3 regions of the Halomonas salsilacus genome follow, and region 3 is predicted to be linked to each of the others. Evidence: predicted binding sites of a transcription regulator. Region 3 holds the regulator's gene; each other region holds the start of a gene.

Region 1 (7,679 bases), on a different contig from region 3:
ATGGAGGCGACCCGCGACTGGGCCAAGGCAAGCCTGGACGGCAAGCCCTTCGACGAGGGGCCGGTCATCGAGAGCCGTGACCAACTCTTCGCCCCGCTGCTGACCTGTTACCGCTCGCTGTGCGACGTGGGCCTGGATACCATCGCCAACGGCGCGCTGCTCGACACCCTGCGAAGGGTGGCGGTATTCGGCGTGACCCTGACCAAGCTCGACATCCGCCAGGAGGCGGGTCGCCATGCCCAGGTGATGGAGGAGCTCACCGATGGGCTGGGGATCGGCCACTATCGCGACTGGAGCGAAGAGCAGCGCCAGACCTTCCTGCTCGAGGAGCTCGCCTCGCGGCGTCCGTTGATTCCGCGGCGCTGGGAGTGCTCGTCGGAGTCCCGTGAGGTGATCGATACCTTCCGGGTGGTCGCCAGCGAGCAGGCCGAGTCGCTGGGGACCTATGTCATCTCCATGGCGGGGCAGCCCTCCGATGTGCTGGCCGTGGCCCTGCTGATGAAGGAGGTGGGCGGCGAGGTCAAGCTGCCCATTGCCCCGCTGTTCGAGACACTGGACGACCTCAACAACGCCGGCGACGTCATCGACCGATTGCTGTCACTGCCCGGCTATCGCTCCCTCACCGGCGACCGCCAGGAGGTGATGATCGGCTACTCCGATTCCGCCAAGGATGCCGGCCAGCTGGCCGCCGCCTGGGCCCAGTATCGCGCCCAGGAAACCCTGGTGGAGGTGTGCGAGCGACAAGGCGTCGACCTGACCCTGTTCCACGGTCGCGGCGGCACCGTGGGTCGCGGCGGCGGTCCGGCCCATGCGGCGATCCTCTCCCAGCCGCCGGGCTCGGTGAACGGCAGCCTGAGGGTGACCGAGCAGGGCGAGATGATCCGCTTCAAGTTTGGCCAGCCGGAGATCGCCCTGCGCTCCATGGAGATCTACGCCTGTGCGGTGCTGGAGGCGACCCTGCTGCCGCCGCCGGATCCCCAGCCCCACTGGCGCGAGGAGATGGATCGACTGGCCGAGGTGGCCCACCGCGCCTATGTGGGCGTGGTGCGCGAGGATCCGGATTTCGTGCCCTATTTCCGGGCGGTGACGCCGGAGGGCTCGCTGGGCCGCCTGCCGCTGGGTTCGCGGCCCACCAAGCGCCGCCAGGATGGCGGCGTCGAGACCCTGCGAGCGATCCCGTGGATCTTCGCCTGGACCCAGATCCGCCTGATGCTGCCCGCCTGGCTGGGCAGCGGCGAGGCGTTCGCCCGGCGCCTGGAGCAGGAGGGCGGTCTCGAGGTGCTGCAGGAGATGCGCGACAGCTGGCCTTTCTTCGGCACCTACCTGGACATGCTGGAGATGCTGCTGGCCAAGGCCGACGTAGGCATCGCCGCCTACTATGAACACCGCCTGGTGGACGAGCCCACGCTCAAGGCGCTGGGTGAGCGTCTTCGTGAACGCTTCGGACGCCTCAACGAGGTGCTGCTCAAGGTTCTCGAACAGCAGGAACTGCTGGAGAAGACCCCGCTGATCCACCAGGCCATCGAGGTGCGTAACCCCTACATCGACCCGCTCCACGGCCTGCAGGCCGAACTGCTGCAGCGTAACCGGGACGCGGACGGCGCCATCAGCGCCGACCTGTCGCGGGCGCTGATGGTGACCATGGCCGGCATCGCCGCGGGGCTGCGCAATACCGGCTAGGGACGGGGAACAATGTGGGCGCGCAGCTTGCTGCGCGAATGGGTGGTGTGGATTTTTCGCGATCTGAAGATCGCTCCCACAGGGGGGGCTTCCCAAGGAGAAGGATTCCATCCTGGGTGGAAGCGGATGATGACGGTGGGAGTGAAGCTTGCGGCCCGAAGACCGCGTGAATTGGACCGTTAGAACGGATAGTGCAGCGAGGCGGTGAACAGGTTGAGGTGGGACATGTCCGAGGCATCGAACTCCTCGAACTCCAGGCGGCTGACCAGCTGGTTGAACTCCATACGGGCGCCTAGGCCGGTGACCCGGGTGGTGCCAGCGGTATTGAGGGCATCCCGTGGTATCACCGCGTCGCCCTCCCAGCCCGCCACGCCGGACTTGGCGTAGAGGCCGAGCCGGCCGATACGCACGCCAGCCATGAGGCTGCCACCCAGGCTGACCGAGTTGACCAGCAGGCTGTTGTCACCCATCCGGGTAGGCACCTCGTCACTTTCGCGATAGCTGAATTCGGCGGCCAAGTCGAGGCGGGGCAGGCGCAGCGGGCTGAAGCCGGCGATTAGCCGGAACCCGGAGGTGTAGCCGTCCGGCGTTTCGATGTCGCGGCCCTCGATCACCATGCCGTTGTCCAGGCGCATCAGGTCGCTGTCCTTGCCGGCAAACGAGGGGGCGTCATCGGCAAGCGCCAGGGGAGTGGCGGCGGTGGCCAGGCAGGCCAGCAGGCAGGCGGTAAGAGAACTCGTTCTCATGATCCCGGTCCTTGCGCTGGGGCCCGGCCGGGGGTCGGCGAGAGCTCCAAGGCGAGTCATTGGTGTCAAGGTAGCCTAGCAACTGTCTGCCGAGCCCGCCAGTTCGCGCGCCTTGAGCCAGTCGGCCAGCTCGGCCAGGCGGGTGGCAGCGAGGTGGTGGGCCCGAGCGGCGGCCAGCAGCGGGCCGAGGATCGCTTCGTGCTCGGTGGGGCGCCCGGCCAGCACGTCCTGGAGCATGGAGGCACGGTTGTCGGCGGTTCCCTCGACGACACGCCACACCAGCGTTCGCCAACCCTCCCGCCCATCCCCGGCGGGCGGGGCGATGCCCTGGGCGGCGAGGATCGCGGCCACCTCGGTGATGATCGCCTCCACCATGGGCCGGAAGGGGCGGTCGCGCAGTTGGCCGTTGCGGATGCGAAAGCGTGCCACCAGGGGGTTGATGGCGGCGTTGACGGCGAGCTTCTGCCACAGCCGCTGGCGGATGTCGCTCACCACGCAGGCGGGCAGGCCGGCGGCGGTGAGGGTGGTAGCAAGCGCATTGGCCAGCTCGTTGGTGATCGAGTGTGGACGTCCGTCCATGAGGGTGTTGTTCAGCGCCCCGATCAGGGTCTCGCCCTGTCCGGCGTGGACCACCCGGCTATCACTTGCCATGTCCTCGAGATAGGCACCCTCGGTGGTCGTGGCGCACAGCATCGGGCCGTCATGGCGCTGGCTGAGCCGCGGCTGGCAGCCGAAGCCGTTCTGCCATAGCACCAGCGGCGTGCCGGCAGGCAGGTGCGGTGCCAGCGCGGCATGGGCCGCCTCGGCGGCATAGGCCTTGGTGGTCAGGTGCACGACGTCAGGGGGCTGGGCCGGGAGGCTATCCAGGGTGGCGGTGGCCACGCTTACGCTCAGGGTGTCGCCCCGGGGGGTGACGAGTGCCTGCTCGGTGGGCAGCCGGCGGCGTCCGATCAGAGTCACTGCGATGGGGGGCCGCCGGGTGGCCAGGCTCAGGCCGATCAGCCGGCCCAGGGCGCCGGGGCCGACGATCCAGTGGGCGTCTCGCGCCGTCATGAGCCGCCCCGCTTGCGGCTCGTCCGACGGGTGCCACTCCTGGTGCTGGAGCCCGCCCCGCTGCGGCGTCTCGAGGCCGTGCCTCGCCGCCTGGCCGGGGTGCGGCCACCGGCAGGGGGCTCCTCGCCGCCGGCCGTGGCCAGCGCCTGGCGCAGTCGGCCGGCGTCGGCGCTGGCCAACAGGCCGTGCAGGTCGCTGATCAGGTCACCGAGGAAGGGAGCGGGGTCGACACCCTCCTCGGCGATGGCTGAGAGACGCTGTTCCCACAGGGCAGTGCGTTCCGGGCGGCTGGCCGCTTCGGGCAGTGAGGCGATCAGGGCGCTGCCCAGCCGGGTGGCGCGCAGGGCCTTGGCGCGACGCACCAGGTAACCGCGCTCCACCAGGGTCTCGATGATGCCGGCGCGGGTGGCCTCGGTGCCCAGGCCGTCATGTTCGCGCAGGGTGCGTCGCACCGCCGGGTCCTCCACATAGCGGGCGATGTTCATCATCGCCTTGATCAGGCTGGCGTCGTTGAAGGGCTCCGGGGGGCGCGTTTCGCGATCCTCGACGCCCGCCTCGTCGACCCGGCATGCCTCGCCCTCGGTGAGCGGCGGTAGCGGCGGCGCCTCATCCCGGGTGGTGAACAGCGGCTTCCAGCCCGCCTCGAGAAGCTCCTGTCCGCGGGCGCGGAAGGCTTCGTCGAGAATCATGAATTCCGCCTTCACCTCCCGGGTGGCGAGCGGTGGGTAGAACTGGGCCAGCACGTTGCGGGCGATCAGCCTGAAGACGTTGGCCTCGGTGGCCGACAGCCGGGCCGGGTCCATGGGTCGGCCGGTGGGGGCCAGGGCATGGTGGGCGCCCACCTGCTTGTCGTTCCAGGCCCGGGAGCGGCGCGTGAAGTCGGCCCCGGCCAGCCACTGGCGCAGGGTGTCGTCCGCCCGGCAAGCGTCCTCCAGAGTGCCCCGGGCGGCGCTGAAGTGCTCCTCGGGCAGGTAGCGGCAGTCGGAGCGCGGGTAGGTGATCAGCTGGTGGCGCTCGTAGAGGGCCTGGCAGGTATCCAGTACTCCCTTGGCGGAGAGCCCGTAGCGGCGGGCGGCGTCCACCTGCAGCGCCGACAGCGAGTAGGGCAGCGGCGCGGCCTGACGCTTGTTCTGGGTCTCGAGCTTGACCAGCCTCCCTGCGGCACCGGGCAGCCGCTCGGCCAGGGCGGCGGCGGGCTCTCGAGCCAGCAGCCGGCCCTGGTCGTCCAGCGTCTCGCCCTCGTCGGGTGCCCACCAGGCACGCAGGGTGCCATGCTCCATGGCGAGATCCGCCCACAGCACGAAGAAGGGGTGGGGGGTGAAGTCCCGGATCTCGCCGTCGCGGCGCACTACCAGGCCCAGCACCGGAGTCTGCACCCGGCCCACCGAGAGCACGCCGTCGTGACCCGCCTGGCGGCCGGTGAGGGTCCAGGCCCGGGTCAGGTTGATGCCGAAGAGCCAGTCGGCTCGGGAGCGGGACTCGGCGGCGCGGTAGAGTGGCTGGTAGCGGGCGTTGTCCTCCAGGCGGGCCAGCGCGCGCTGAACCGCCGGGCGGTTGAGGTCGCTGACAAGCAGCCGCGATACCGCCCCCTTCCAGCCCAGATGCTCGATTACCTCCTGCACCAGCAGTTGGCCCTCCCGGTCCGGGTCGCCGGCGTGGACTACCTCGCGAGCGGCCTTGAGCAGGCCACGGATCACCGAGAGCTGGCCGCGGGACTTCGGGCGGGGTGTGAGCTTCCAGCGGCCGGGCAGGATCGGCAGGGTATCGAGACGCCACTGCTTGAGGGCCGGGTCGTAGGCGTCCGGTGGGGCCTGTTCCAGCAGATGGCCAAGGCACCAGGTCACGGTGGTGTCGCCCACGGCAATGGCCCCCTCCTGCTTGCGGGGAGCACCGGGCAGGGCGTCGGCGATGGCGCGGGCGAGGCTGGGCTTCTCGGCGATGATCAGGCGCATGGCGGGCTCTTCGGCAGTGTTCTGGATATTCTTCCAGTAAGCGGCGCCCCTTGCCAGGTGTCATCAAGTGAATTTGATGTACAATTCTTGTATCGATATTTCGTATCCAACAAGCGGAGCGGTGGCATGCGCGAACGAGGCAGGACGAGACGACTGCTGGGGCTGGGCGCCAGGACCGGCGGCGCCCTGATCCGCACCCGGCTGGGCGGCCAGGCGGACTGGCGGGCGCTGGGTGAGGCGCTGTTCGAGGGGCTCTCAGAGCTCAAGGGCCCGGCCATGAAGCTGGCCCAGATCATGTCCCAGTGGGATGACCTGTTGCCCCCCGATCTGGCCGAGGAGCTCGCCCGGCTGCAACGCCAGGCCGAGCCCATGCCCTGGCCGCGCATCCGCGAGAGCCTGGTGGCCCAGTACGGTGAGCTGGAGGCGGTGTTCCGCGAGATCGAGGAGCGCCCCTTCGCCAGCGCCTCCATGGGCCAGGTGCACCGCGCCGTGACCCTCGATGGCGAGACCCTGGTGCTCAAGGTGCAGTATCCCGGGCTCGCCGATGTGCTGGAGAGCGATCTAGCCCAGGTGCGACGGATGATGCGCCTGGGCCGCTGGTTCAAGGTGCCCCAGGCGCGCCTCGATGCGCTCTTCGAGGAGCTCGCCGCCAGCCTGCGCGGCGAACTGGACTATCGTGCCGAGGCCGAGGCGCTGGCCCGCTATCAGGCGCGCTACGCCCACCTGGAGAACCTGGTGATTCCCGAGCCGCTGCCCGAGCTCTGCGGTGAGCGGGTGCTGGCCATGCGCTATGCGCCGGGCACCCCGCTGCGTGACCTGGAGTCGTGCGACGACGCCCTGCGTCAGGGCGTGGCGGTGACCCTGGCTGACTGGCTCACGGAGGAGCTCTTCACCCATGGCGAGCTGCACGCCGACCCCCACGCCGGCAACTTCGCCGTCGACGACCAGGGACGGCTGGTGATCTATGACCTGGGCGCGGTGATCCTGGTGCCCGAGCCGCGGCTGAGTGCCATGATGCACCTTCTCGAGGCCACCCTGGCGGGCGACCCCATGGCCATGGACGAGGCGCTGCTCAGGCTCGGCGGACGCCAGGGGCAGGGGGCTCCGCTGGCGCTCTATCGGGAATCCGCCGAGGCCGTGGGGCCGCTGTTCGCCCCCGGCGAGCAGGACTTCTCCGATGTCCGCGTGCATCGCCGGCTGCGCGACCTGACCCCCAAGGTATGGGACGCCATGGACCGCCTGCAGCCGCCGGCGGACACCCTGCTGCTGTCGCGTACCCTCAACGGCCACTACTGGAACCTGGTGCGTCTGGGCGCTCGGCTGGACATGCACGCCCGCACCCGGCCGCTGCTGGCATGGGCGAGGCGATGAACGGGAAAGGCCACGATGCCAAGCCCCTGGCAGACTGGTAGACTGTGCCGTTTTCCGGACGGTGGAGAGTGCGATGCTGGCGGTATGGGTCGAACAGCTGCTGGGGTTTGCCTCGGGGGCGCTCAAGGCGATTCGTCAGGACGAGCGCTATCCGACGCTGATGACCTGGGCCCGCGAGGAGGGCCCGGCGCTGGTCGGGGGTAACCTGCCCATGGCCCAGGCGCTGGCGCCGGAGCTGTGGTCCCAGACGCCGCTTGAACGTCTCGGCTTCGCCACCGAACCTCTGGCGCCCCCTGGCCGCAACGAGCCCTGCTGGTGCGATTCCGGGCGCAAGACCAAGCAGTGCTGTGGCACCGTGAGTCTGCCGGGTCCGGTGCCCGGTCACCTGATGTGGATGCTCTCGCTTCGCGAGTGGAAGGGCGACACCCTCAAGGCGGCGCTGGCCAGCGGCCGCGCCCCGGCCCAGGGGCTGTTGGAGGCGGGTCTGATTGCCGCCGAGACCGGCCAGCGGGGTCGCGCCCAGCAGATCCTCGAGTCGCTGTTCGAGCGCGGCGACTGGTCGAAGCTGCCGGAGCAGGCCGAACCCGCCTTCGAGATCCTCATCGACCTCTACCAGGAACGCGGTTTCCATCGCAAGCGTGAGGCGCTGCTCGATGCGGTGCTCGAGCATGGCCCGCTGTTCTTGAGGGGCGTGGCCCTGGAGCGCCTCTGCCTGATGCACCTCGATGCCGACGACCTGGACAGCGCCCGGGCCGCCTTCGTGCGCGCCCAGCAGGCCCTGCCGGACTCGCCCACCCTGGCCTACATCGAGGCGATGCTGCTGCTCCACGAGGGACACGAGGAGGAGGCCGCCGAGCGGGCGCGCTTCTGGTTCCGC
Region 2 (7,679 bases), on a different contig from region 3:
AGATTTGCTCAAATATCTGTTTCCAGCTTACCTCTTCTTTCGGTTTTGGCTCCTTTTTTCCATCATCAAGTGCTCCAGCCCAGTCTCTCGCCGCAAAGAGAGCAGCCCAGCACTTTGCTGCCACTATTTTATTATCAAAAGCCAACTCGCGACCATGAAGAATCCCGTTTCTGTATGGAATGGATATAGCATCTTCATTCGTTTTAGTTCTGCCTTTGGTGAGAATCGAAGCTAGTGTTTGAAGGCCTGACTCATGAGCTGCAATGCAATCCCACGCTGTCAAATCGACGTTCTCAGCAAAAAAGCCTACATGCTTCGACACATCGTTTACGAGACCATCAAGCAAGCTCAACAATAACGGTACACACGCATGATATCTACCAGCTAAGTAATCCTCTCTGGCCAATTCCGCGAGTCTTATTCTTTTTCTAAAATCACGATTTCCATTGAATCGCAATATTCCCCATTTTAATGTTTCTTCGTCATGCGAATCCGCTAGGAATTTTTCCGCTGCATCCTTTCCCTCAGCGTCATGAATATTTATTGCTCTCTGCATCACTTCCATGTTCATTGATTCATATGCGATCCAACCTAGATTCGCAAAACGTTCATTGAACTGATCAGGTGCCTCTAATATTTCTGCTTGTATTTTAATCCTCTTGAATTCATCGAAGGCACCTTCCATTTTAGGGAAGATCTCACGAGCAAATGGAAAAGCCTTGTATAAAGCTTCCAAGCTCTCGAACGCCGCGAACTGCTTTAACAGCTCTGCACTTGTTGGATTGTCAATGATCTTCTTTGGCTTACTCACAATGCTTCCTTTAGCTTATAATGCTTCAATAACCGGCGCAGCTTTGTTGCTTCCGGCGCCGAAGGCGCGAAGTTGATTGACTTGTTACACGTCACCAGATAACTCTGCCATTAGTGGCTCATGCGGCGTACCAGCTTGCAAAGCATTCCAGATTTTTAGAAGCTTCTCACGATTTCTTTCTAACCAACTAGAGACGTCACTATCATATTTCTTAGACAAGTTACCCTCAATTCGCTCGCCTGATTCTATGGCATAGCTAGCGGCATGATGCTGTCTTCCGTAATCAATATGGATATGCGGAAGGGAGTGCCCTCTTTCTTGGTAAATTTTGATCTTCATGTTCTTCCTCTTCGCCAAGAGAACTTCCATGAAGCCGTTACCTGCCGGTCGCCTTGGCTCAGTTAATAAATCTTTCTGAGCAAAGAGCCTTTGCAGCTCGTCAAATTCTTCATCAAGACTCATGCAGCATCCATATACGTGTAACGCCAGTGGTAATAGCCGACAACGGAGCGCAGCGTAGTTGGCGTCCCGTTGACCACATTGTTACGTGTTGTTCCGGCTGTTGAAGTAGAAGGCAGTGACGCCGCCAATCAAGGTGCCTGCGAAAGCGAGAAACTCGGAAAAATGCGGGTTCTTACTCAGAGCCAGAACGAACACAAAAAGTAGAACCAGAAAAACGATCCCCATTGCTAGCAACGGCTTGGTTCGCTTATTCAATCGCTCAGTCATCGGTTCCGACTGCCCCAGCCCCCCACAGGTACCACAAGCTAGTCCAACGAATTCCTTTCCTTTTAATTCGTGGTATTTCGCACAGGCCAAGCAACTCGAACCATTCGGCCCCGACTTACAGACACCCGTCTCGTCGCAGTGACGACAGGGGTACAGATTTGATCTTACTTCCTGCATTTAGATACTTCCATGTACACGTAACGCTGCAACTCACAGGCGGAAAAATAGGAGCACAGCGTAGATTTTGGCGTCCTTGTGCAGCCGATTGTTAGTAGATTAGTATGGAAACCGTACATCATCCTTGCCTTCAGGGAGTTCTTTCGAAAGAATAAAATCAACATGAGGTATCTCAACCTCATTCTTACTTAGGCAACACTCTTTAAAAGACTTTCCACTCTTACAAGGGCATTTATCCTCAGGCAGCACTCTCTCAAATCTCTCAATAGAAAATGCTTGTCTCGTCCAACTCATACCCCAGTTTTCAAATGGGTTGTCAAGCAGCTCTAATAGGTGATTTATTATGGAAAAATCTAAGGTTTCATCATCATGGAGAACCGAGTATTTTTGAACTGGCTTCGTGACTATTGATACTTCGAAGAATTCCATATCATGTGCCACATGGAGGCATAGTTCACCATTGTAGATCCTTCCTTTTTTGTGACCACATCTGGACCGCGGTCTTACCTTGTGGTTGCAAATACTGCAGGTATAATAACCTACGGTAAAGCCGGGGCTGGCAAAAACACAGTAAGGGTATATCGATTGCCAGCTTGCAACTTTCTCTTTTACAAACCCCACCCTTGAGGTGATCAAAAAACTTTCGCTTGAGTTTTCGGAAATGAAGTTTGCATATATTTCACACTTCTCAAGAATCCACCATGCTTCTCTGTACTCGTGATTTTTAAGCTTATAGAAAGCCTCAATATAAAGAATATTTAGCTTTAGAGATTCCTCCTTTCTCCAACAATTGTTAGCAAGTTCTTCATCACCATTGGCAACTGCTCTTTTCTTCATCTCTGACAATTTATCCAATAGTTCAGAGACTGCAGGTTGTCGAGTATCATCTAGTGTTACAAGACTAACTTTCATCACTGATTCTCTTGACAGCATCAATTGCTTTACCAATATCATCAACCTTTCCGTCGTAACTTACAGCGCAACTCTCTCCATTCTTTTTCTCTACTACAAACTTAACTGAAACTTTATCGTCTTTTTTCGCTTTCAATTTTTCATATAGGTAAGCGCCTATCACGCTGCAAAATACTGGGACTACAAAATTTTTAACGAAATATGTTCCAAGCCAAATATCTGCGCCATGAAGCCCTAGCTCTTTATATTCTTCATCGTTGACATAAATGTCGGCATCCAGCCCCTCCTCGTTTAGGAAGTCTAGCGTGTCGAGAGTTCCAGTATAAAACGCGCTCTCAGTTCCGTGAGACGGCAAGATAATCACAGACTTTTCATTAATTGTCGCAGCAACTTCGTCTGGTGCCTCTCTCACCAATTGATCAAAGCTCAGGTCTGAATCTTCAATTTCGAATTTTTCTTGTATTTCCAGAATTCCCATTTTTCTCTCCTAGTTCATTTTGAAAAGCTAATGACTGAGCTAAGCAGCCGGATGAAAGCCTCATGGATTTCGCCCGGCGGGCTACAACTCATGGTTATCTCATCTTGGACCCACATAGTGGTGTGGATCGTCGCTCGCTATACGGGTCGCACAACATCGTCTAAGTTGCTCCAACTCACGCACCAGCGGGGCCAGTAGCGTGAAAGTCCGGCCGCCTCGCTCTTCAGATACGAACTGGAGCGGCTCTAAAATGAGCACCCTGCGAATGGCCCAGCGTTCAGCGGAAAAGTATCGCAAGGCTGCTTCATCCGGAAAGACACTCTCCAAAATGCCTGCCTTGTCTGTCCGCAGCCAATTATCCATCCGCTCGTCTAGGTGTTCAAAGGCATTCCTGGCAGTACGACCGACAAGCGCGGCCCCTTCAGCGACGTTTAGGTGCTCTCTAAGAGTTTTGCCCCGTTGGACTGAAAGGGGGTCCCTCGTTGCCGGGAAAAAGAATTTCGAGACCATGCCGACATGGGCGAGAAAGGCCTGCAATACGATCCATACCTCTCTGCGCTGCCTCTCCTCTGGATCCACCAAGAGTTCCATCAGGCGCCCGAATTCCCTTTGCGCCACTAAGGTGTGGAGCATTACCTCTTCGGTATAGACGTGTAACTGTTCGGGAGACATGATCTATTTCTTCGTAGCTAACGCAAAGCTTTGCGGAGATTTTGGAGTCGCGAAGCGGCGAAAAAAATGTCCAAGAACAGCGGTTTTTTAGGCGATTTCATGTCTCGTTCTCACTCCGCTGTAACAGAGATGGTCTCAACTTCTACTATCCACTTGTGTGGAACAACTTCATGAAACATCATACCTGAGTCGACATGCAATGTTTGTGATTGAAAATCTGGATGAGACAAACGGTAGCTCCAGGCATCAATGAAATCCGAGACCAAGTTAGGGACTTCCCCTCGTTTGCGAAGGTCGTCAATACTAAAGAACGGATGAGCAGAAGCCAGAGCTTCAGCGCCTGGAACCGCGACTTTTATAATCCTTGGTTTTCCATCGAATCCTAATAAATCCACCCCCTCTTGACCAAGAAGATTCTCGGCGACATGCTGGTCAAATTCTGCTCCATGGGTGAGATAGTGGTTGAAGCTATTGAGTAATCCTGATCGCGATAGTGTGAGATGTACTTGGCCCTCGCGACGGCCCGCACGCTCTCCTTTGCCGTGAGCCTCAAGCACACTATCCAAACGAGCTTCTGCATCAGCCCATCGCGGATGTGGCGACAGCGCTCTAGTTAAACGCTCACGCCGACGGTGGGAGCTCAGAGGTCGCAAGCCGTTTCGTTGAATTTCTGCAACGTCTTCATCAGTAAGACGCGAGCCATGATAGGCAGCTAAAGTACCAGATAGAAGCCATACCAATATAGCCTCTACGATTTCATCACGCTCCGAAAGCTCGAAGAGCATTTGCCTCGCATCTTCCACGTACTCGAACTTCTGAGCGCGTATTTTTTCAAGGGCAGCGATTGAGACGATTGGTCGTAGAACATCGTCGAGCTGATCACCCCACACATCTATCGCGTCAAATTCGATCACCATGGTACCTTTTGTTTTTTCATACATCACAGATTAACGTGAAACGAATCCGCCTAACCAATCATCGTGCATGGTGCATAACACGGATCGAGGTGGCCGTAGCCTTTGCCGGCATGTCGGCTTTGGGTCGTGAGCTGACATACCACCGGAGCCAGTAGAGGGGGCCTACATTGACGAGTATGAGCTTCCATTTTGCACTCCCTTGCTATGTCTAATCCTCAGTCAGGTTAGCAGCATCATGCTGCGCTTGCTCGCGACCTTCGTGGTGCAAGGGCTTGGCAGGTTGGGTCGCCTGCCTGATACTGTATAAATATCAGGCATCGAGAGGAGGCCACCATGACACACGCCAAGCTCATCCCCGCAGATCCGGCGCCGCCGGCGCAGGCCCTGCCCTTCCCTCTGCCCCTGACTCGGGCCGGGCTGTCGGGCTTTCCGAGCCCTGCCCAGGACTACGAAGGGCGCACCCTGGACCTCAACGAGCGGCTGGTGAAGCGCCCCTCCTCGACCTTCTTCATGACCGTCACCGGCGACAGCATGGAGGCGCTGGGCATCGCGGAGGGTGACCTGCTGGTGGTCGATAGCGCCATCGAACCGCGTCCCGGGCACATCCTGGTCGCCACGGTGGAGGGGGAGCTGGTGGTGAAACGCTACGAGCTGATCGGCAACCGCCCCTACTTCACATCGGCCAACCCCGCCTACCGCCCCATCCCCGCCGCAGACCTGGAATGCCAGGCCTGGGGCGTGGTACGCGCGGTGGTTCACGAGTACACCTTCTAGCCGGGGCCAGGCCCATGATCGGACTGATCGACTGCAACAACTTTTACGTCAGCTGCGAGCGGGCCTTCCAGCCGCGGCTGGAGGGCGTGCCCGTGGGCGTGCTCTCCAACAACGATGGCTGCGTGATTGCTCGCTCCAACGAGCTCAAGGCGCTGGGCGTGGCTATGGGCACACCAGCCTTCGAGTTGCAGCCACTGCTCCGTCAGCGGCGCATCACGCTGTTGTCGTCGAACTATGAGCTCTATGGGGATATGTCCTCCCGGGTGCAGCAGGTGCTGGAAGAGTTCTCTGCCGGCGTGGAGCCCTACTCCATCGATGAGATGTTCGTGCGCTTCGACGGCTTTGCCCCTGAGCAGATGCATCGGCACGCCCAGGAACTGTTCACCAAGGTTCGACGCTTCACGCATATCCCGGTCTGCGTGGGGATTGCGCCGACCCGTACCCTGGCCAAGCTGGCCAACCGAGCGGCCAAGAAACTGCCGGTCTACGGCGGCGTCTGCGTGTTGAAAACCGACAGCGAGACATACGAGCCGCTGCTGCGTCAGGTCGAGCTGGGCGATGTGTGGGGCGTTGGCCGCCGACTGGTGGAGCGCCTGGCGTTGATGGGCGTACACAGCGCCTGGGATCTCGCCCAGGCCGACCCCAAGCAGATTCGCCAGCGCTTCTCGGTCACCCTAGAGCGCACCTGCCTGGAACTGAAGGGCATTCCCTGCATCGAGATGAATGATCCTGGTGAGGCCCGTAAGCGCATCATGACGTCACGCTCCTTCGGGAGGATGACCGACAACCGAGAGGAGGTTCACCAGGCCATCCGGCAGTTTGCCCAGCGCAGCGCTGAGAAGCTCCGCGGGCAGGACAGTCTGGCCCGAGCCGTCTACGTCTTCCTGAAGACCAATCGCCACCGCCCTGACCTGCCCCAGTACTCGCCCAGCTCCGTGGTGGAGCTGCCCTGCCCCACCGACGACAGCCGCGGCATCCTGCAGGCGGCCAGTCAGGCATTCGCGGCCATCTACCGGCCCCGCTACCGCTTCATGAAGGCAGGCGTGATGCTGGTCGATCTGGTGGACGCCAACCGGGCCCAGCTCTCACTGTTAGACACTCCCGAAAGCCAGGCCCAGCGCGAGCGCAGCGACCGCCTGATGGCGACGCTGGATGCACTCAACCACAGGATGGGGCGAGGTACCGTCACGTTTGGGCGCGCCTCGCCCAAGGCCGCTTGGCAGCTACGCTGCGCCAACCGCACGCCGCGCTGGACCACACGCTGGGACGAGCTGCCGCGACTGCGCTGACATCCTGTCAGCCAAACACCATCATGTTTTTCCGACATCGCTCACACCACATCGCCGTCGCCTGGCCCACAGTCTCTTTAATGGACACCAGCAGGGTGGGACATAGCATGGAGACCATCATACTGACCTGGTTGGATGACGGCGGCTGTGCGCTGATATGCGGCTGCGGCCAGAGACAGCGGCTGACCCACAAACCCAGGACTTGGAACCGGTTCGAATTCTTATGGCTCTCGAGCGGGCGCTTCAGGATTCGCTGTCGCGCCTGTCACGCTCATATAGAGCGTTTTGTCAGCCACCCCCGCACCTGGCACCACAGCCGCCCTCACAGTGTGGGTAGCGGCGCTATCAGGCTCTCGTCATCGTGAGCGGGCGCGTTGACGCGAATGCTCACCGGCCACTGGGTGATCTGTTGGGGATCGATGTGATGGATGACCTGCCGCATGGTCTCCCGGTCGGTCAGTTGCGGATCCAGCCACGGGGCAAGGCTGTCGGCGTCCAGGGCCAATGGCATGCGGTCATGAATCTGCTTGGCCACACCTCGCGCCGGTTCAGTTAGGATGGCGCACCCTGGCTTGCCGTCAGGCCGCTCCGACCAGATCCCTGCCAACCAGATCGGCTGACCATCTTCTCGCGTCAGGAAGTGGGGCTGCTTCTTGCCATCGGCTGGCGTCCACTCGAACCAGCCATTGGCAGGCACCAGGCAGCGGTGGTGGGCAAAGGCACCGCGGAAGTACCTTGAGGTCGCGACCTTCTCAACCCGAGCGTTGATGGGCTCAGGAGCGTCCTCGCCGGCCCAGTGGGGGTGATAGCCCCACCACACCGCATCCAGCACCAGTGGCCCCTCATCGTCCAACCGGCGCACAGCGGTGATCCAGGTACCCGGCGCCACGTTGTAACGCGGCACCAGGTCTGCCTCAGAT
Region 3 (7,679 bases):
CCACCTTCGGCGCCGGCGTGCCGCTGGTAGAGGCCCTGGACACCGCCGCCGGCGCCACCGGCAACAAGGTCTACGAGCGGTCGGTCGAGCAGGTCCGCGAGGACGTCTCCACTGGCCAGCAGCTCGCCTTCGCCATGCGCATGACCGAGCAGTTCCCGCCACTGGCCATCCAGATGGTCGGCATCGGTGAGGAGGCGGGCTCGCTGGACGCCATGCTCAACCGGGTGGCGGACTACTACGAGGAGGAAGTCGACAACATGGTCGATACGCTCACCTCCCTGCTTGAGCCCTTCATCATCGTGGTGCTCGGCGTGCTGGTGGGTGGCCTTGTGATCTCCATGTACCTGCCGATTTTCGAGCTAGGTTCTGTCATCTAGAAACAAGGTTCGAGGGGTCAAGGAGCAAGGCACCCCTTGACTCCTTGTTCCCTTGATCCCTTGATCCCTAAGGACTTTGCTGTGCTTGACGTACCCTCTTCCCTGCTGTGGCCTCTGGCCGCCTTCATCGGCCTGTGCCTGGGCAGCTTCCTCAACGTGGTGATCGTGCGCCTGCCGGTGATGCTGATGCTGGGCTGGCGTGCCGAAGCGCGCGAGGCGCTGGAGCTGGCCCCCGAGGAGCCCGCCCGCTTCAACCTGGCCACCCCGCGCTCCATGTGCCCGAGCTGCGAGACACCCATCGCCTGGCACGACAACCTGCCGGTGGTCGGTTGGCTCAAGCGCCGCGGGCGCTGCGCCCACTGCGACGCCACGATCAGCCCGCAGTACCCGCTGGTGGAGCTGGCCGGCGGGGCGTTGACGCTCGCCGTGGTGGCGCTGTTCGGGCCGAGCTGGCAGGGGCTCTTCGTGCTGGGAGCCTGCCTGTCGCTGCTGGCCATGGCGGTGATCGACCTGCGTACCCAGCTGTTGCCGGATCTGCTCACCCTGCCGCTGCTGTGGGCGGGGCTGCTCTACCAGTTGCTGTTCCAGCCGCTGCTGTTGCCCAGCGCGGTGATCGGCGCCATGGCGGGGTATCTGGTGCTGTGGAGCTTCTACTGGGCGTTCAAGCTGATCACCGGCAAGGAGGGCATGGGCTACGGCGACTTCAAGCTGCTGGCCGCACTGGGCGCCTGGATGGGCTGGCAGACTTTGCCGTTGCTGCTGACCCTCTCCGCGGGAATCGGCGCCATCGTCGGCATCCTGGTGCAGCTGGCGGTGCCGCGGCTGCGCGGCGCCCCCATGCCCTTCGGGCCCTACCTGGCGCTGGCCGGCTGGGTGGCGCTGCTCGCCGGCGAGCCGTTGATGGCGGTGTATGGGCAGTTCTTTTTGCTGTAAACCACTACATCCCCTTCGGCGCAAAGATACCCGGGGCGTTGCGCCAGTAGCCCTTGTAGTCCATGCCGAAGCCGAACACATAGCGGTCGGCGACCTCCAGGCTGCAGTAGTCGGCCTTGAGGTCGGGTACCGCCTTGCGGTCGTGCTGCTTGTCCACCAGCACCGCAGTAGAGATGCTGGCGGCGCAGGCCTCGCGGCAGTAGGCAAGAATGGCGGCCAAGGTCGCGCCCTCATCGAGGATGTCGTCGACGATCACCACGTGGCGGCCGGCCATGGGCACCTCCGGGGAGACGCGCCAGAACAGCTCGCCACCGCGGGTGGCGCCGCGGTAGCGGGTGGCGTGCAGGTAGTCCACCTCCAGCGGGAAGCCGAGGCGCGGCAGCAGGTGCCCGGTGGTGATCAGGCCGCCATTCATCACGCAGTAGAAGACCGGCAGCTTATCGCCGAGGTCGCGGGTGATCTCGGCGGCCATGCGGTCCAGGGCGCGCTCCACGGCTTCGTGGGTGATCAGGCAGTCGGCGTTGTCCATCACCTCACGCATGTCGGCGAGGGACTGGTGGAAATCGGCATCGAGTTTGGGCATTACATAGGCTCGCGGTCGAAAGAAAGGGGGGTCAGGCCAGGGCCTCGAGATGGGCGTGTACGCGGCGCCAGCGAGAGAGCGCGGGGAGGCTCGCGAGCTCCGGGCGGGCGCGGCCATAGCGCAGCCGGGTCAGGCGGCTTGCACCGGGTCGCTCGCGGCAGGCATCAATAACTTCCAGGGCGGCGGCGCGGTCGTTGCAGACCAGCAGCATGTCGCAGCCGGCATTCAGTGCCGCCAGGGCCCGCTCGCCGGGGCGGCCGGCACTGGCGGCGCCGGCCATGCTCAGGTCGTCGGAGAAGATCACCCCCTTGAAGCCGAGGCTCTGGCGCAACAGGCCGAGCCAGGCGGGCGAGAAGCCGGCGGGGCGCGGGTCGAAGTCGGAGTAGACCACGTGGGCGGGCATGATGCCGTTCAGGCGTCCGGCGAGACGAGCAAAAGGCACCAGGTCGCGCGCTCGCAGGGCGTCGAGGGGGCGCGGGTCCACCGGCAGCTCCAGGTGCGAGTCCGCCGCCACGCCGCCGTGGCCGGGGAAGTGCTTGCCCACGGCGACCATGCCGGCTTCGTGGAGGCCGTCGATGAAGGCGCCGCCGAGCGCGGCGACGATCTCGGGGTCGGCGGAGAGGCTGCGATCGCCGATCACGCTGGAGGTGCCGTCATCGACGTCGAGCACCGGCGCGAAGCTGAGATCGAGGCCGCAGGCGGCCATCTCCATGCCCAGTAGCCAGCCGGCGTCCTGGCAGAGCCGCCGGGTGACCTCGGGCTGGGTGGCGAGCCCAGCCGCCAGCCGCGCCATGGCCGGCAGCCGGGTGACGCCCTGGCGCAGGCGCTGCACCCGGCCGCCCTCCTGGTCAATGGCCAGCAGCAGCTCAGGGCGCACCGAGCGGATTGCGTGGCTCAGCTCGCGGACCTGCTCGGCCGATTCGGTGTTGCGGGTGAAGAGGATCACTCCGCCCACCTCGGGCCGCGCCAGCAATTGGCGCTCCTCAGGGGTGAGGGCGATGCCTTCCAGGTCAAGCATCACCGGACCGAGGGTCGGAGGCATGGTCGATTCCTTGGCATGAAAGGAGTGAGATACTAGGGCATCACCGGCGGGAGTGACAGCCGCTCAGGCATGGACTGCCTGCGCAACGGGAGTCGGCAGCGGGGCCTGCATGGCCGAGACCACCACCGGGCGCAGGCGGCGAATCAGGTCGCGCACGGTGACATGCTCTCCATAGTCCTTTTCGGCGATATCGCGCAGGGCGTCAAGGCCGGAGAGGGTGAAGATCACGGTGCCGAGCATGAAGTGCAGGCGCCAGAAGCGTTCGGCGTCGGGCAGCTCGGGGGTGGCCTGGCGCACCAGGTCGGTGAAGCGGGTGAAGACGCTGCCGTATTCCTCCTGGATATACCGGCGTAGATGGCCCTGGGCCTGGCTGTAGGCGAGCCCTAGCAGGCGCATGAAGACCTTGAGGCTGTTGCGCTCCGCCGGCACCTCCAGCACGCTTCGCGCCATGGTCTCGAGCAGCGCCTCCAGGGGGATCACCTCGTCGCCGTAGTCCGCCTGGAGCTCGTCCAGGGCGCGGTGGAAGCGCTCGGTGAAGGGGTCGAGGTAGCGGGCGAACACCGCCTGGATCAGCGACTTCTTGGAGCCGAAGTGGTAGTTCACCGCGGCCAGGTTGACCCTGGCCTTGCTGGTGATGGTGCGCAGCGAGGTCTCGGCGAAGCCGCGTTCGGCGAACAGCACCTCGGCCGTATCGAGGATGCGGGTGACGGTGTCGGTCTGGGCCATCTGGTAAGTCCTGACGTGAGTCCCGATAAGAGTCGCGGTAATAAACAGCTGTTTCAAACGTGTCCGAATTGTAAACCAGCCACGTACTCTTGCTCAATGGCCGTGTAGGGAGTGTGTTTTAAACGGTGCTATCCCGTTACCCCCTAGGCTGTTCTTTCTGGAGCGAGCCATGGCATCCCGTATTACTGGATGGAACATCATGCTGTATACTTGATCACTAACGTAACCATCCAGTCGCCGCTTTCCGCCCCGGAGGTCGCATGACACGCCCCCTCACCCAGCGCCAGCAAAACGTCTATGACTTCATCGTCAAGACCATTCAGGAGCTTGGCTATCCGCCCACCCGGGCCGAGATTGCCCGGGCCCTGGGCTTCCGCTCGCCCAACGCCGCCGAGGAGCACCTGCGCGCCCTCGAGAAGAAGGGTGCCATCCGCATGATCGCCGGCACTTCCCGCGGCATCCGCCTGCCCGCCCAGGAGCAGGAGGCCCCCGCCGAGGGCGAGGCCCCGCTCCAGGGGCTGCCGATCATCGGCGAGGTGGCCGCGGGCAGCCCGATCCTTGCCGCCGAGCATATCGACCGCTATTGTCCGCTGCCCCCGGAGTACTTCACCCCCCGAGCCGACTACCTGCTCCGGGTGCGCGGCCTCTCCATGAAGGATGTCGGCATCCTGGAAGGCGACTTGCTCGCCGTGCACCGCACCGAACGGGTGCGCGACGGCCAGATCGTGGTGGCCCGCCTGGAGGACGAGGTGACGGTGAAGCGCTTCCAGCGCAGCGGCCACGTGGTGACCCTGAGCGCGGAGAACCCGGAGTTCGCCCCCATCGAGGTGGACCTGCGCCATCAGGCGCTGGAGATCGAGGGCATCGGCGTGGGGGTGATCCGCGGCGGCAGCGGCCAGGCGCTGGGCTAGGCGCTGAAAAGGCGCGCTGCCGATGGATGAGACAGCCGCGGTGAGAAAGATCCTCCACGCCGACTGCGACTGCTTCTTCGCCGCGGTGGAGATGCGCGATGACCCGGCGCTTGCCGAGGTGCCGCTGGCCATCGGCGGCAGCCCCGAGCGGCGCGGGGTGATCGCTACCTGCAACTATCCCGCCCGGGCCTTCGGCATCCATTCGGCGATGCCCACCGCCCGGGCGCTGCGCCTCTGCCCCCACCTCACCCTGCTGCCCGGCAGCTTCGATAAGTACCGCGAGGTGTCGCGCCAGATCCAGGCGATCTTCCATGAGCTCACCCCGCTGGTGGAGCCCCTCTCCCTGGACGAGGCCTTCCTCGATGTCGGCGAGGTGGAGCGCTTCTCCGGCAGCGCCACCTGGATGGCCCGCTGGCTGAAGCAGGAGTGCCTGGCGCGCACCGGCATCACCCTCTCCGTGGGGGTGGCGCCCAACAAGTTCCTGGCCAAGATCGCCAGCGACTGGGAGAAACCCGACGGCCTGACCGTCATCACCCCGGAGCGCATGGAGGCCTTCCTGCGTACGCTGCCGGTGAAGAAGCTCCACGGCGTGGGCCCCGCCACCGGGGCGCGCCTGGACGCCATGGGCATCACCACCTGCTCGGCGCTGCGCGAGGTGCCCCTGGAGCGCCTGCTGGAGGCCTTCGGCAAGTTCGGCAAGCGGCTGTTTGAGTTGGCCCGGGGCATCGATGAGCGCCCGGTGCGCCTGGAGCGGGAGCGCAAGTCGGTCAGCGTGGAGACCACCTTCGCCCATGACCTGCCGGATCTGGCCAGCTGCCGCGAGGCCCTGGCCCCGCTCTGCCAGCGGCTGGAGGAACGCCTGGCCCGCCACGGCCACCCGCCCCTGGCCGGCCTGGTGGTGAAGGTGCGCTTCGACGACTTCAGCCTGACCACCCTGGAGAGCCGCGGCCTGGCGCCCTCCCCCGAGAGCTTCGCCCGCCTGCTGGAGCAGGCCTGGGAGCGCGCCCGGCGCCCGGTGCGCTTGCTCGGCGTCGGCGCCCGGCTGCTGCCGGCGGCACGGCGCCGCCAGCTGGGCCTGCCGCTCCTCTAACGTGGCCCTTGGTCCTTGGCCCTTGGCCCTTGGCTCTATTTCGTATCGATATAGCGGTGGTCGTTGAAGGTGGCGACCCAGCCGGGGTGGTAGACCAGCAGGATGGCCATGAGCATGCCAGTGATGAAGGCCTCCGAGGGCATCAGCAGCGGCAGGAAGCGGGCATACTCCATGGCCTGGTAGAGGGCGTGGGCGTCGCTGGCGCCGAGCGCCATCAGCCCTACTGCTGTGAGACCTGCGGCCAGCGTGGAAAGCGCGGCGCCGAAGAAGCCGCACAGAAACAGGAAGACCATCAGGTTGTCCGGCAGGCGGCGATCCACCAGGCGCCAGACCAGCACCGTGACCAGCGCCGGCATCACCCCGGTAACCAGCAGGTTGACGCCCAGCAGCGGCCAGTCGACCCGGCCGGTGACCACCGCTGCGAGATTGACGATCAGGATCGAGGCGAGCGCCAGCGGGGCCTTGAAGACCAGGGTGAGCAATGCGGTGAACATCAGGTGCAGGGAGAGCCAGTCGACCGCCTGGGCGCGCAGCTGCCACATCAGCAGCACCGCCACGGTGGCGGCGAGCCAGCGATGCTGCAGCGCGGTGTCATCGAGCAGCGCCCGCCAGGGCCGCTGGGCCAGCGCCATGCCATAGAGCGCAAGCGATAGCAGGCCACACAGCATCAGCAGCCAGGGGGCGAGCACCGCTTGGGAAAAGGACATGGGGCGCCTCTCGTCGACTCGCCCGGTCAGGCGAAGACCACCGTCTTGTTGCCGTGGATCAGCACGCGATCCTCCAGATGCCAGCGCAGCCCCCTAGCCAGCACCGCCTTCTCCACGTCGCGGCCGAAGCGCACCAGGTCGCCGGGGGTGTGGCAGTGGCTGACGCGGTGGATGTCCTGCTCGATGATCGGGCCAGCGTCGAGCTCTTCGGTGACGTAGTGGCAGGTGGCACCGATAAGCTTCACGCCACGCTCGTAGGCCTGGTGATAGGGCTTGGCACCGGCGAACGAAGGCAGGAAGCTGTGGTGAATATTGATCACCCGCCCGGCGTAGCGTTCACAGATCGACGGCGGCAGGATCTGCATGTAGCGCGCCAGCACCACGCAGTCGGCCCGAACCTCATCCACCAGACGCACGACCTCGCCGAAGGCGGCCTGCTTGTCATCGGGGCGCACCGGCACGTGGTGGTAGGCGATGCCGTGCCACTCCACCAGGCCGCGCATGGTCTCGTGGTTGGAGATGACCGCGGCGATGTCGCAGTCGAGCTCGCCGGCGGTCCAGCGGTAGAGCAGGTCCACCAGGCAGTGGGACTCCTTGGAGACCATCAGCACCACCCGGGGGCGGTTGCGGGTGTCAGAGAGTGCCCAGGTCATGTCGAACGCCTCGGCGATGGGCGCGAAGGCCTCGCGCAGCGCCTCGGGGGGCATGCCGATGGAGTCGGCCAGGATCTCGTAGCGCATGAAGAAGCGCCCTGTCTCCAGATCGGAGTGCTGGCTCGCCTCGGTGATGGAGCCGCCGTGGCCGGCGATGAATCCGGACACCCGGGAGACGATGCCGACGCAATCGGGGCAGGAAACCACCAGGCGGTAGTAGTGTGACATGGCGTGCCTCTGGCTTGGGCTAGGAGTAAAGGCCGACAGTTTAACGAAAACAGGGGGTTCCGGCACCCGCGAAGCGGCGCGCGTTGTGGCTGCCCGGGGCCTTCCCGTATAGTGAAGGCACATTTTCCGAGCCCACTGCCCCCGATGCCCCAGCACAGAGTCCAGATTCGCCCTCGCCGCCGCCCTCCCCTGCACTTCCTGCCGCTGGGCGGCTGCGGCGAGATCGGCATGAACCTGAGCCTCTATGGGTATGGTGAGAGAGACCACGAGGAGGAGTGGGTCGCGGTGGACTGCGGGATGATGATCCGCCAGGACCTCCCCGACAGCCCGCTTCAGGTGCCCAACCTGGACACCCTGACCACCCTGGGGATCCGCCCTCGGGGGCTGATCATCACCCACGGCCACGAGGACCATATCGGCGCCGCCGCC

Evidence for each region. The regulator LexA, encoded in region 3, represses DNA repair genes until DNA is damaged. The targets are predictions, from matches to a motif close to TACTGTNTANNTANACAGTA.
Region 1: a site for LexA is predicted at 5,451-5,470, ahead of ACR80S_RS10035 (DNA topoisomerase III). Genes of this name have one in related genera too.
Region 2: a site for LexA is predicted at 4,994-5,013, ahead of ACR80S_RS13335 (LexA family protein). Genes of this name have one in related genera too.

Annotation. Positions count from the first base shown of each region.
Region 1 covers NZ_JBPKAQ010000006.1:21,797-29,475, forward strand. The annotation lists gene ppc (phosphoenolpyruvate carboxylase) at 1-1,680, shown strand, start outside; gene ACR80S_RS10025 (hypothetical protein) at 1,860-2,426, opposite strand; gene ACR80S_RS10030 (ketopantoate reductase family protein) at 2,502-3,479, opposite strand; gene ACR80S_RS10035 (DNA topoisomerase III) at 3,476-5,431, opposite strand; gene ACR80S_RS10040 (ABC1 kinase family protein) at 5,558-6,802, shown strand; gene ACR80S_RS10045 (SEC-C metal-binding domain-containing protein) at 6,876-7,679, shown strand, end outside.
Region 2 covers NZ_JBPKAQ010000009.1:68,818-76,496, forward strand. The annotation lists gene ACR80S_RS13305 (hypothetical protein) at 1-811, opposite strand, end outside; gene ACR80S_RS13310 (DUF4160 domain-containing protein) at 896-1,273, opposite strand; gene ACR80S_RS13315 (SEC-C domain-containing protein) at 1,817-2,629, opposite strand; gene ACR80S_RS13320 (hypothetical protein) at 2,619-3,107, opposite strand; gene ACR80S_RS13325 (hypothetical protein) at 3,207-3,779, opposite strand; gene ACR80S_RS13330 (hypothetical protein) at 3,890-4,693, opposite strand; gene ACR80S_RS13335 (LexA family protein) at 5,030-5,470, shown strand; gene ACR80S_RS13340 (Y-family DNA polymerase) at 5,485-6,759, shown strand; gene ACR80S_RS13345 (SOS response-associated peptidase) at 7,082-7,679, opposite strand, start outside.
Region 3 covers NZ_JBPKAQ010000008.1:70,449-78,127, forward strand. The annotation lists gene ACR80S_RS12445 (type II secretion system F family protein) at 1-377, shown strand, start outside; gene ACR80S_RS12450 (prepilin peptidase) at 459-1,310, shown strand; gene ACR80S_RS12455 (hypoxanthine-guanine phosphoribosyltransferase) at 1,315-1,893, opposite strand; gene nagZ (beta-N-acetylhexosaminidase) at 1,925-2,935, opposite strand; gene ACR80S_RS12465 (TetR/AcrR family transcriptional regulator) at 2,999-3,661, opposite strand; gene lexA (transcriptional repressor LexA) at 3,922-4,572, shown strand; gene dinB (DNA polymerase IV) at 4,613-5,662, shown strand; gene ACR80S_RS12480 (energy-coupling factor ABC transporter permease) at 5,698-6,369, opposite strand; gene purU (formyltetrahydrofolate deformylase) at 6,396-7,250, opposite strand; gene ACR80S_RS12490 (ribonuclease J) at 7,479-7,679, shown strand, end outside.